Regions from separate parts of the Microbacterium pollutisoli genome, predicted to be linked through region 2. Evidence: predicted binding sites of a transcription regulator. Region 2 holds the regulator's gene; each other region holds the start of a gene.
What was found. Region 2 encodes HrcA, which represses chaperone genes, less so after heat shock. Its sites were predicted from a motif close to TTNGCACTCGNNNNNNNCGAGTGCNAA; they were not measured.
Positions count from the first base shown of each region.

Region 1: groL (chaperonin GroEL) is a predicted target of HrcA. The motif match lies at 1,576-1,602, and genes of this name have one in related genera.
Region 3: groES (co-chaperone GroES) is a predicted target of HrcA. The motif match lies at 1,741-1,767, and genes of this name have one in related genera.

Region 1 covers NZ_JBNYWT010000003.1:403,243-406,471, reverse strand. Annotated here, with positions in the region: gene groL (chaperonin GroEL) at 1-1,539, opposite strand, end outside; gene ACQ143_RS09850 (DUF3048 domain-containing protein) at 1,654-2,712, opposite strand; gene ACQ143_RS09845 (LytR C-terminal domain-containing protein) at 2,819-3,229, opposite strand, start outside.
Region 2 covers NZ_JBNYWT010000001.1:440,131-443,359, reverse strand. Annotated here, with positions in the region: gene hemW (radical SAM family heme chaperone HemW) at 1-804, shown strand, start outside; gene hrcA (heat-inducible transcriptional repressor HrcA) at 871-1,908, shown strand; gene dnaJ (molecular chaperone DnaJ) at 1,950-3,059, shown strand; gene ACQ143_RS02120 (16S rRNA (uracil(1498)-N(3))-methyltransferase) at 3,062-3,229, shown strand, end outside.
Region 3 covers NZ_JBNYWT010000004.1:254,314-257,542, reverse strand. Annotated here, with positions in the region: gene ACQ143_RS10930 (ABC transporter substrate-binding protein) at 1-144, opposite strand, end outside; gene rarD (EamA family transporter RarD) at 267-1,187, opposite strand; gene groES (co-chaperone GroES) at 1,355-1,651, opposite strand; gene ACQ143_RS10915 (Hsp70 family protein) at 1,998-3,229, shown strand, end outside.

The DNA.
Region 1 (3,229 bases), on a different contig from region 2:
GAGGAACAGGCCGGCGATCGACGCGGCGTTCTGCAGCGCCGAGCGGGTGACCTTGGCCGGGTCGATGATGCCCGCCTCGAACATGTCGACGTACTCGCCCGTGGCCGCGTTCAGGCCCTGGCCGGCCGGCAGGTCGGCGACCTTCGCGGCGACGACGCCCGGCTCCAGGCCCGCGTTCATGGCGATCTGCTTGAGCGGAGCCTCGATGGCGACCTTGACGATGTTGGCGCCGGTGGCCTCGTCGCCCGAGAGCTCGAGACCGCTGAAGGCACGCTGGCCCGCCTGGATCAGCGCGACGCCACCACCGGGGACGATGCCCTCCTCGACGGCCGCCTTCGCGTTGCGGACGGCGTCCTCGATGCGGTGCTTGCGCTCCTTGAGCTCGACCTCGGTCGCGGCACCCGCCTTGATGACGGCCACGCCGCCGGCGAGCTTCGCGAGGCGCTCCTGCAGCTTCTCGCGGTCGTAGTCGCTGTCGGTGTTCTCGATCTCGCGGCGGATCTGGGTCACGCGGCCCTCGATCTGCGCGGTGTCACCGGCACCCTCGACGATGGTGGTCTCGTCCTTGGTGATGATGACCTTGCGGGCACGGCCGAGGAGGTCGGTCGTGGCGTTCTCGAGCTTGAGGCCCACCTCTTCGGTGATGACCTGGCCGCCGGTGAGGATCGCGATGTCCTGCAGCTGCGCCTTGCGACGGTCGCCGAAGCCGGGGGCCTTGACGGCGACCGACTTGAAGATGCCGCGGATCTTGTTGAGCACCAGCGTCGCGAGAGCCTCGCCCTCGACGTCCTCGGCGATGATGAGGAGCTCCTTGCCCTCCTGGATCACCTTGTCGACGATCGGCAGAAGGTCCTTGATGTTCGAGATCTTCTGGTTCGCGATGAGGATGTACGGGTCCTCGAAGACGGCCTCCTGGCGCTCCGGGTCCGTGACGAAGTAGGGGTTGATGTAGCCCTTGTCGAAGCGCATGCCCTCGGTGAGCTCGAGCTCGGTGCCGAAGGTGTTGGACTCCTCGACGGTGACCACACCCTCCTTGCCGACCTTGTCGATGGCCTCGGCGATCAGGTCGCCGATCTCGGTGTCGGCCGCGGAGATCGACGCGGTCGCGGCGATCTGGTCCTTGGTCTCGACCTCCTTGGCGTCGGCGAGCAGCTCGTCCGACAGCGCCTTGACGGCCTTCTCGATGCCCTTCTTGAGCGAGATGGGGTCGGCGCCGGCCGCGACGTTGCGCAGACCCTCGCGCACGAGCGCCTGGGCGAGGACGGTCGCGGTGGTGGTGCCGTCACCGGCGACGTCGTCGGTCTTCTTCGCGACCTCCTTGACGAGCTCCGCGCCGATCTTCTCGAACGGGTCGTCGAGCTCGATCTCCTTGGCGATCGAGACACCGTCGTTCGTGATCGTGGGGGCGCCCCACTTCTTCTCGAGCACGACGTTGCGGCCGCGCGGGCCCAGGGTCACCTTGACGGCGTCGGCCAGCGTGTTGAGGCCACGCTCGAGGCCGCGGCGGGCTTCCTCGTCGAAAGCGATGATCTTTGCCATAAGTGTGTCGTCCCTCCCGGACGTGACGTTCAGTCTTTAGCACTCTCCAACGGTGAGTGCTAACCCATTCTGGCACTCGACCATGGGGAGTGCAAGCCGCGCGGCGCGGAGCGATCAGCCGCGGACGGTGACGCTGCCGGTGGTGGGCACCAGCTCCACCCAGGTGTTGCCGGGCGCGAGTTTGACGAGGCGGCCGGCGGCGTTGCGGAGGGTGATCCTGTCGGTGCGGCTGTCCTTGCTCCAGGTGGCGGTCATCACGCTGCCGCCGGTGGAGATCCAGGCCTTGCCCTCGCCGACCATGACCGTGCGCGGGATGATGCCGTACGACCAGTCGATCGGGACGCTGAGCACGACGACGTTGACCGCCGACAGCTGCGTGCCGCCGGCATCCACGTCCTTGCGTCCGTCCTGCGCGCGCAGGTAGGTGCCGGAGGCGGCGTCCCAGGTCCAGGATCGCGGCGACTCGGGCGTGAAGCGCACGTCGATGCCGGCCGAGGGGGTGCCGAAGGCGGGGGCCCAGCCCTCGTCGGAATAGTGGAACTGCGCCGGGGGCGCGTCGAGGTCGTCGTAGGCGGCGACGATGTCCTGTGCCTTGAGCACGACGTTGTGCGGGGCGCGCTTGCTCGTCGCCCGGTACATGAACCGGTCGTCGGCGCCGCCGTGGATCGCGTTGTGCAGCTCGGTGTTCCGCATCATGCGCACGAACCGGGCCTGGCCGCCCGAGTAGGCGATGATGCCGCCCAGCGGCGAGACGATGTCGGGGTCCATGGGGCGGATGCTGCGCACCGGGCCGACCTCGTCGGGCACGTCGGAGTGCCAGACGGCGACGTAACGGGTCAGTCCGCCCTCGACGAGCTCCTCGAACACGATGTCGGTGTGCTCCAGGCCCCACTGCGGCCGGGCATCCCAGTGGTTGTCGATCTTCGCCGACAGCGCGGGCGTGTCGATGGCGGTGGTCAGCTCGGCGCCGGTGAGCGGGGCGAACACCGGCTCAGGAGTCGGCGTCGGTGTGGGGGTGGGCGTCGGGGTCGGCGTGGGAGTGTCCACGGTCGCGCTCGGGGTGACCTCGGGCGCTGCGGACGTGCAGCCGGCCAGCAGCGCGAACGCGACGATCACGACAGCCGCCAGTGTCGCGCGGCGACGGGCAGGCCGCGACGATGCGAGAAGGGTCACCGGGGAAGGATAACCCGGCGGCATGTCCTGTCCGGTCAGCGCGCGGGTGGTGCGCGGGATGCCGGGTGCCCGGTCAGCCGGTGCTGCGGTGGATGCCGGGGTCCGGTCAGCCGGTGGTGCGGTCCAGGCCGATGACGACGACGAGCTGGCGGGCCTGGCTCTCGTCGGGGTCGGTGGTCGGGTCGTCGGTGGGCTGATAGGAGTCGTTGCGCGCGACTTCGGCGCCGCCGATCACCTCGGCCAGGCCCCGCGCGGCGCCCTCGTCGTCGGCCGTCGGGTAGTAGACGGTCGTGGTCGGGAAGTCGTTGCTGCCGGCCTCCCCCGCGATGATGTCGTCGGCGGCCCAGCCGCCCGCGATGATCGTCTCGCTCATCGAGCTTGCCAGGCCGTCCTGGTCGGTGGCGTTGAGCACGAGCACCGAATAGGTGGTGTCGACGACGGCTTCGACCGCCGGGGCGTCGGCGACCGGGGTCGGCGGTGCCTGGGGGCCGGCGCCGAGGCGGCCGGTGGCGAGCAG
Region 2 (3,229 bases):
GCACAGCTGGCAGCCGCTGGGGTGACCCGGATGTCGGTGGGCATGCAGTCGGCCGTGCCGCACGTGCTGGCCGCCCTCGACCGCACGCACGACCCCGCCGGTGTCGCCACGGCCGTGACCGCGGCACGACGGGCGGGGCTGGCGGTCAGCGTCGACCTCATCTACGGCGCACCGGGGGAGACGCTCGACGACTGGCGGCGTTCGCTCGAAGCGGCCACGGCGCTGGAACCCGACCACGTGTCGGCGTACGCGCTGATCATCGAGCAGGGCACGCGCCTCGCCCGTCAGATCCGGCGCGGCGAGGTGCCCGCGCCCGACGACGATCTGCAGGCCGACATGTACGAGCTGGCCGACGAACTGCTCGCCGCCGCCGGGTTCGGCTGGTACGAAGTGTCGAACTGGGCCCGCAGCGACACCGACCGCTCGCGCCACAACCTCGCGTACTGGCAGGGTGCGGACTGGTGGGGGTACGGGCCGGGCGCCCACAGCCACGTCGCCGGCCTCCGCTGGTGGAACGTCAAGCATCCGGCCGCCTACGCCCAGCGGCTCGCCGACGGGTCGTCGCCGGCGGCGGGGCGGGAGCGTCCCGATGACACCGCCCGGCGTCTGGAACGGGTGCTGCTGGGATCGCGGATCGCCGACGGGCTGCCGATCGCCGAGCTGTCCGCCCCCGGCCGCACAGCCGTGGCGTCCCTCATCGCCGACGGCCTCGTCGACGGGCCCGCGGCCGTGCGCGGCCGGGTGGTCCTCACCCTGCGCGGCCGGCTCCTGGCCGATGCCGTCGTCCGCGTGCTCACGGACTGAGCATCCCCCGAGCGCTCGCGCTAGAATTGGCACTCCGGGACATTGAGTGCCAGCGAGGGAGAGGACATGGTCTCAGAACGCGGACTCCAGGTCCTCCGCGCGATCGTGCAGGACTACGTGGAGACGAAGGAACCGGTCGGCAGCAAGTCGATCGTGGACCGGCACCGGTTCGGCGTGTCGGCGGCGACCATCCGCAACGACATGGCGCTGCTGGAGGACGAGGAGCTCATCGAAGCGCCCCACACCTCGTCGGGGCGGATCCCGACCGACAAGGGGTATCGCGTCTTCGTCGACCATCTCGCCGAGCTGCGGCCGCTCACCCCGGCGCAGCGCTCGGCGATCACCGCTTTCCTGGAAGGTCCCGCCGACCTCGACGAGCTGCTCGTGCGCACCGTCCGCTCGCTGACCCGGCTCACCGGTCAGGTCGCGATCGTGCAGTACCCGTCGTTCGCCCGGGCCAACGTGTCCCACGTCGAGGTGGTGCATCTGGGAGCGACCCGGCTGGTCGTGATCGTGGTCACCGACACCGGCCGGGTGTCGCAGCGGGTCGCGTTCCTGCCGTTCGAGCCCGACGAGACCGAGGCGGCACGCCTGAAGACCGCCGTGAACACCCTCGTCACGGGGCGCAGCGTCCGCGACGGCGCACAGGAGATCGCCCGTCTGCTGGCCACCCCCGCCGCCGGCGACGTCCACGACGATGCCGTGCGCCTGATCGCGGGGATCGTCGCCGAGGAGCTCGAGGAGTTCCGCCAGGACCGCATGGTCATGGCCGGCAGCGCCACCCTGGCCCGGCGCGAGGGCGACTTCCGCGGCAGCATCTACCCGTTGCTGGAGGCCATCGAGGAGCAGGTGACCCTGCTGCGCCTGATGGGCGAGATGGTCGCCGACGAGCACGGGCTGGCCACCAGCATCGGCCGCGAGAACGAACCGTTCGGGCTGAGCGAGGCCTCGGTCCTCGCCGGTGACTACGATGCGACCGGCTCGCGCGCCCGGGTCGGCATCCTCGGCCCCACCCGCATGGACTACCCCCGCAACCTCGCGGCGGTCCGCGCGGTCGCACACTATCTCAGCCGTCTGCTCGAGGAAGACGAACGGGCCCGCTGACAGCGAACGACCACCCTCGGGGTGCACCAGGAAAGGCGAAAGTGGCAGACCACTACGAAGTACTCGGCGTGTCGCGAGACGCGTCGCCGGACGAGATCAAGAAGGCGTATCGGCGGCTCGCCCGTGAACTGCACCCCGACGTGAACCCGGGTGAGGAGGCGTCGGAGCGGTTCAAGCTCGTCACCCACGCCTACGACGTGCTCAGCGACCCCGAGCAGCGCCAGCGCTACGACATGGGCGGTGACGGCAGCCCGTTCGGCGGTGCGGGCTTCGGCGGCTTCGGCGACATCTTCGAGACGTTCTTCGGCGGCGGCGGTGGTGCGCGTGCGGGCCGGGCCCGGTCCCGCCGTGAGCGCGGCCAGGACGCGCTGGTGCGCGTCAACCTCGAACTGAAGGACGTCGTGTTCGGCGTGCACCGCGACCTCGAGGTCGACACGGCCGTGCTGTGTGAGACGTGCCAGGGCTCGTGCTGTCAGCCGGGCACCCAGCCGGTCACGTGTGACATCTGCCACGGTGCCGGCAGCGTGCAGCGCACGGTGCGGAGCCTGCTGGGCAACGTCGTCACCTCGCAGCCGTGCACGGCGTGCCAGGGCTACGGCACCACCATCCCGTACCCGTGCACTACCTGCCAAGGGCAGGGCCGGGTCCGGGCCCGCCGCACCGTCTCGGTCGACATCCCCGCCGGTGTCGAGTCGGGTCTGCGCCTGCAGATGCCCGGCTCCGGCGAGGTGGGTCCGGCGGGCGGCCCGAACGGCGATCTCTACCTCGAGATCCATGTCGCCCCGCACGAGGTGTTCAGCCGCGACGGCGACGACCTGCTCGCGACCCTCGAGGTGTCGATGCCCGACGCCATCCTGGGCACCGAGGTGGTCATCGAGTCGCTCGACGGCCCGGTGCCGCTGGAGGTGCGCGCCGGCGTGCAGTCCGGTGACGTGCTGACCATCAAGGGCCGCGGCATCACGCCCCTGCGCGGCACCCAGCGCGGCGACCTGCGGGTCGGTGTGCACGTGGTGACCCCGACCCGGCTCGACGCGAAGCAGCGCGCCCTCATCGAGGACTTCGCCAAGCGCACGAAGGCGCCCGGGCCGCGGCTGGCCGAGTTCCATCAGGGTCTGTTCTCGAAGCTGCGCGACCGCTTCCGGACCGGGTGACCGTGGCGCTGCACTTCGTGACGGCGGATGCCGGCGGTGCGCAGCCCGGTGGCACGGTCGTGCTCACCGGCGCCGAGGCCCATCACGCCGCCGCGGTGCGCCGCGTGCGGCCGGGGGAGCCGGTCACGGTGGGGGACGGCCACGGCGTGTGGCTGACCGGCACGGTCGAG
Region 3 (3,229 bases), on a different contig from region 2:
GAAGTCGAACCCTGAGGCGTCCGGTTCGTTGTCTCCGTTGCCGTTCGTCGTGCCGGTGTCACTGCACCCGGCCAGGACGAGTGCACCGGCGCCCACGAGCGCGAGACCTGCGAGGGCCTTGCGCGAGCGAGAAATGACGCTCATGTTGCTCCTTGCGTTTGTCGTTTCGCCGCCCCTCGGGCGTTGCGGCGATTGGGTCAAACCTAACGGCGAACATGCGTCTGGGTTGTTGCGATGTGTTAACGGTGTGTCACGGAACCGAATCGTTATCTCGTCGTGGCGACGACCGGGCGGCGGGAATGGCGCAGCGAGTCGACTGTCAGCAGCACCAGCGCCAGCCACACCAGGCCGAACCCGATCCACCGTTCCAGCGGCATGGGCTCGTTCTGGATCCACACGCCGGTGATGAACTGCAGGATCGGCGCGACGAACTGCAGCAGGCCGATCACCACGAGCGGGGCGCGGCGGGCACCGGCGGCGAACAGCAGCAGGGGGATCGCGGTGGCGGCCCCGGCCAGCAGCAGCAGCACGGTGTGGCCGGCCCCGGCCCGCCCCATCGTCAGGTCGCCCATCGCCGCCACGACGATGAGCTGTCCGACCGCGATGGGCACCAGCCACAGCGACTCGAGCGTCAAACCGCTGATCGCGTCGACACTCGGCCCGATCTGCTTCTTCACGAGCCCATAGGTGCCGAAGCTCGCTGCGAGGGTCAGCGCCACCCACGGGAACGCGCCGTACCCGACGATGATGACGACGACCGCGAGCGCGGCGATGCCGATGGCCACCCACTGGGCGCGCCGCACGCGCTCCTTCAGCACGAGCACCCCCAGCAGCACGGTGACGATCGGGTTGATGAAGTAGCCGAGGCTCCCCTCCACCACCCGCCCGGTCAGCACGCCGATGAGGAACACCTGCCAGTTCACGTAGATGAGCAGGCCCGCCACGATCGTCCACGCCACCAGTCGCCGGTTGCGCAGGATCGCGAAGAGCTTGCGCCAGGTGCGCGTGACGGCCAGCAGGATCGCGCAGAACACGAGCGCGAGCAGCACCCGCCACGCCACGATCTCCCACGGCCCGGTCGGATCGAGCGTGAGGAAGTACAGCGGCATGAAACCCCAGAGGAAGTACGCGACGAACGCATACGTCCCGCCGACGGTCTGCTCGCGCGCGGCTTCATCCGGTGTCACGAGTGCAAGCCTAGGACGGTGATGACGGATGCCGGCGCGCGGGGCCGACGGCTTTCTGCCGACCTGCGTCGCTGATGTGCCATGCGGCCGGGCACCGGCATCCACTGGGAAAAGGACGAAGGACCCGGATGCCGGAGCATCCGAGTCCTTCGGTCGAGTTCAGATCGTCAGCGGACGACGACCGCCAGCACGTCGCGGGCCGAGAGCACGAGGTACTCGTCAGCACCGAACTTGACCTCGGTGCCGCCGTACTTGCTGTACAGGACGCGGTCGCCGACGGCGACGTCGAGCGGAACGCGGTTGCCGTTGTCGTCGATGCGGCCGGGGCCCACCGCGATGACTTCACCCTCCTGGGGCTTCTCCTTCGCGGTGTCGGGGATGACCAGGCCACTTGCGGTGGTCTGCTCGGCCTCGACCTGCTTGATGACGATGCGGTCCTCGAGCGGCTTGATGGAAACCGACACGGTCTACCTCTTTCGTGTTCGTGGGGTCTTGCTTCAAGACTCAATTAGCAGCCTCACAGTGAGAGTGCTAACGCAAGTCTAGGGCGCAGCTGGCACTCTCGCAACGCGAGTGCCAATCTAGTTGTCCCGCACTCCCCTATCCCCCTAATCCGCACCCGCCGGCGACCCCCTATCGTCCCGTCGTGCCCCGCCAACCCCGGCATTCGTCGTCGACCCCTAGGAATCAGGGCGCGAAAGCGGTAGGAAAGGAGTCGGGGCTGACAAAGCTGCTGTGCCCGAAGTGGGGGGCACCACGTGGATTCGGGGGGATCGCGTGGCAGAGGGACTGTTGTACTGCGCTGTCGACGTGGGGACATCACGGACGTCGGCGGCGATCGCCGAGGTCGAGGCGGGTGGCGTCGCCGTGCGCGCTGCACGCCTCGGCCAGGCCGGGGACGCCGCATCGTCGGCGGTGTTCGTCACCGCCGACGACGTGCTCCACGGCGACATCGCCGAGCGGCGCGGCGCCGGTGAGCCGGCGCGCCTGGTGCGCGACTACACACGGCGCATCGGCGACGACGTCCCGCTGACCGTCGCGGGCCGCACGCTGCGCGCCGAGGACGTGTACGCCCGCACCGTCGAGTGGGCCGTGCGTGAGGCCACGGGCGGGCGCCCGCCGGCCGGCGTGTCCGTGACTGTCCCGGCCACCTGGGGTGCGCACCGTCGCGGCCTGGTCCGGGCGGCGGTTGCCGCCCGGGGCCTGGCGGGCCCCACCGTGCTGTCCGAGCCCGAGGCTGCGGTCCATCACTACGCGGCGACGCACGGGTGGGAGCCGGGTGCGGTGCTGGCGGTCTACGACCTCGGCGGCGGGACGTTCGATCTCGCATTCGTGCGGGTCGGTGAGACGCCGGACCAGACCCGGGTGCTGCACACCGCCGGCATCCCCGACCTCGGCGGTGCCGACTTCGACGACGCCGTCATCGCCCATGTGCTGGCGTCGGCCGGCCCGCTCGCCGCCGACGGCGCGCCCGTGGCGCTCGCGGCGCTGCGCCGCGAGTGCGTCGCCGCCAAGGAGGCCCTGTCGTTCGATGCCGAGACGATCATCCCGGTGCTGCTCGGCGGCGCCGGCGGCACGGTGCGGCTCGTGCGCAGCGAGTTCGAGGCCATGATCGAGCCGGCCCTCGCCCGCACGGTCGCCGCCTTCGACGCTGCGCGCGCCGCGGCCGGTGTCGCCACCGACGACGTGGCCGCCGTGCTGCTGTCGGGCGGGTCGACCCGGATCCCGCAGGTCGCGCAGCTGCTCTCCGAGCACCTCGACCTGCCCCTGTGCCGGGATGCCGATCCGAAGGCCGTCGTCGCGCTCGGCGCCGTGCGCGCCCGCGCCGAGGCCGCCGCCGCCGTGTCCGGTTCGGTCACGGCGCTGGAGGCCGCGGGCACGAGCGACCTGGCCGCGTGGCTCGCATCCCTGGAGTCCGCACCGCTCGCCGGGGTGGCGGCCGGCGACCCGGTGTCCGCGCCGGCGACCGAGTCCACCGTCGTGGCGGCAGAGGCCCCCACGCCCGTCACCACGGTCGATGCCCGGATGCGGCCGCATCCGGG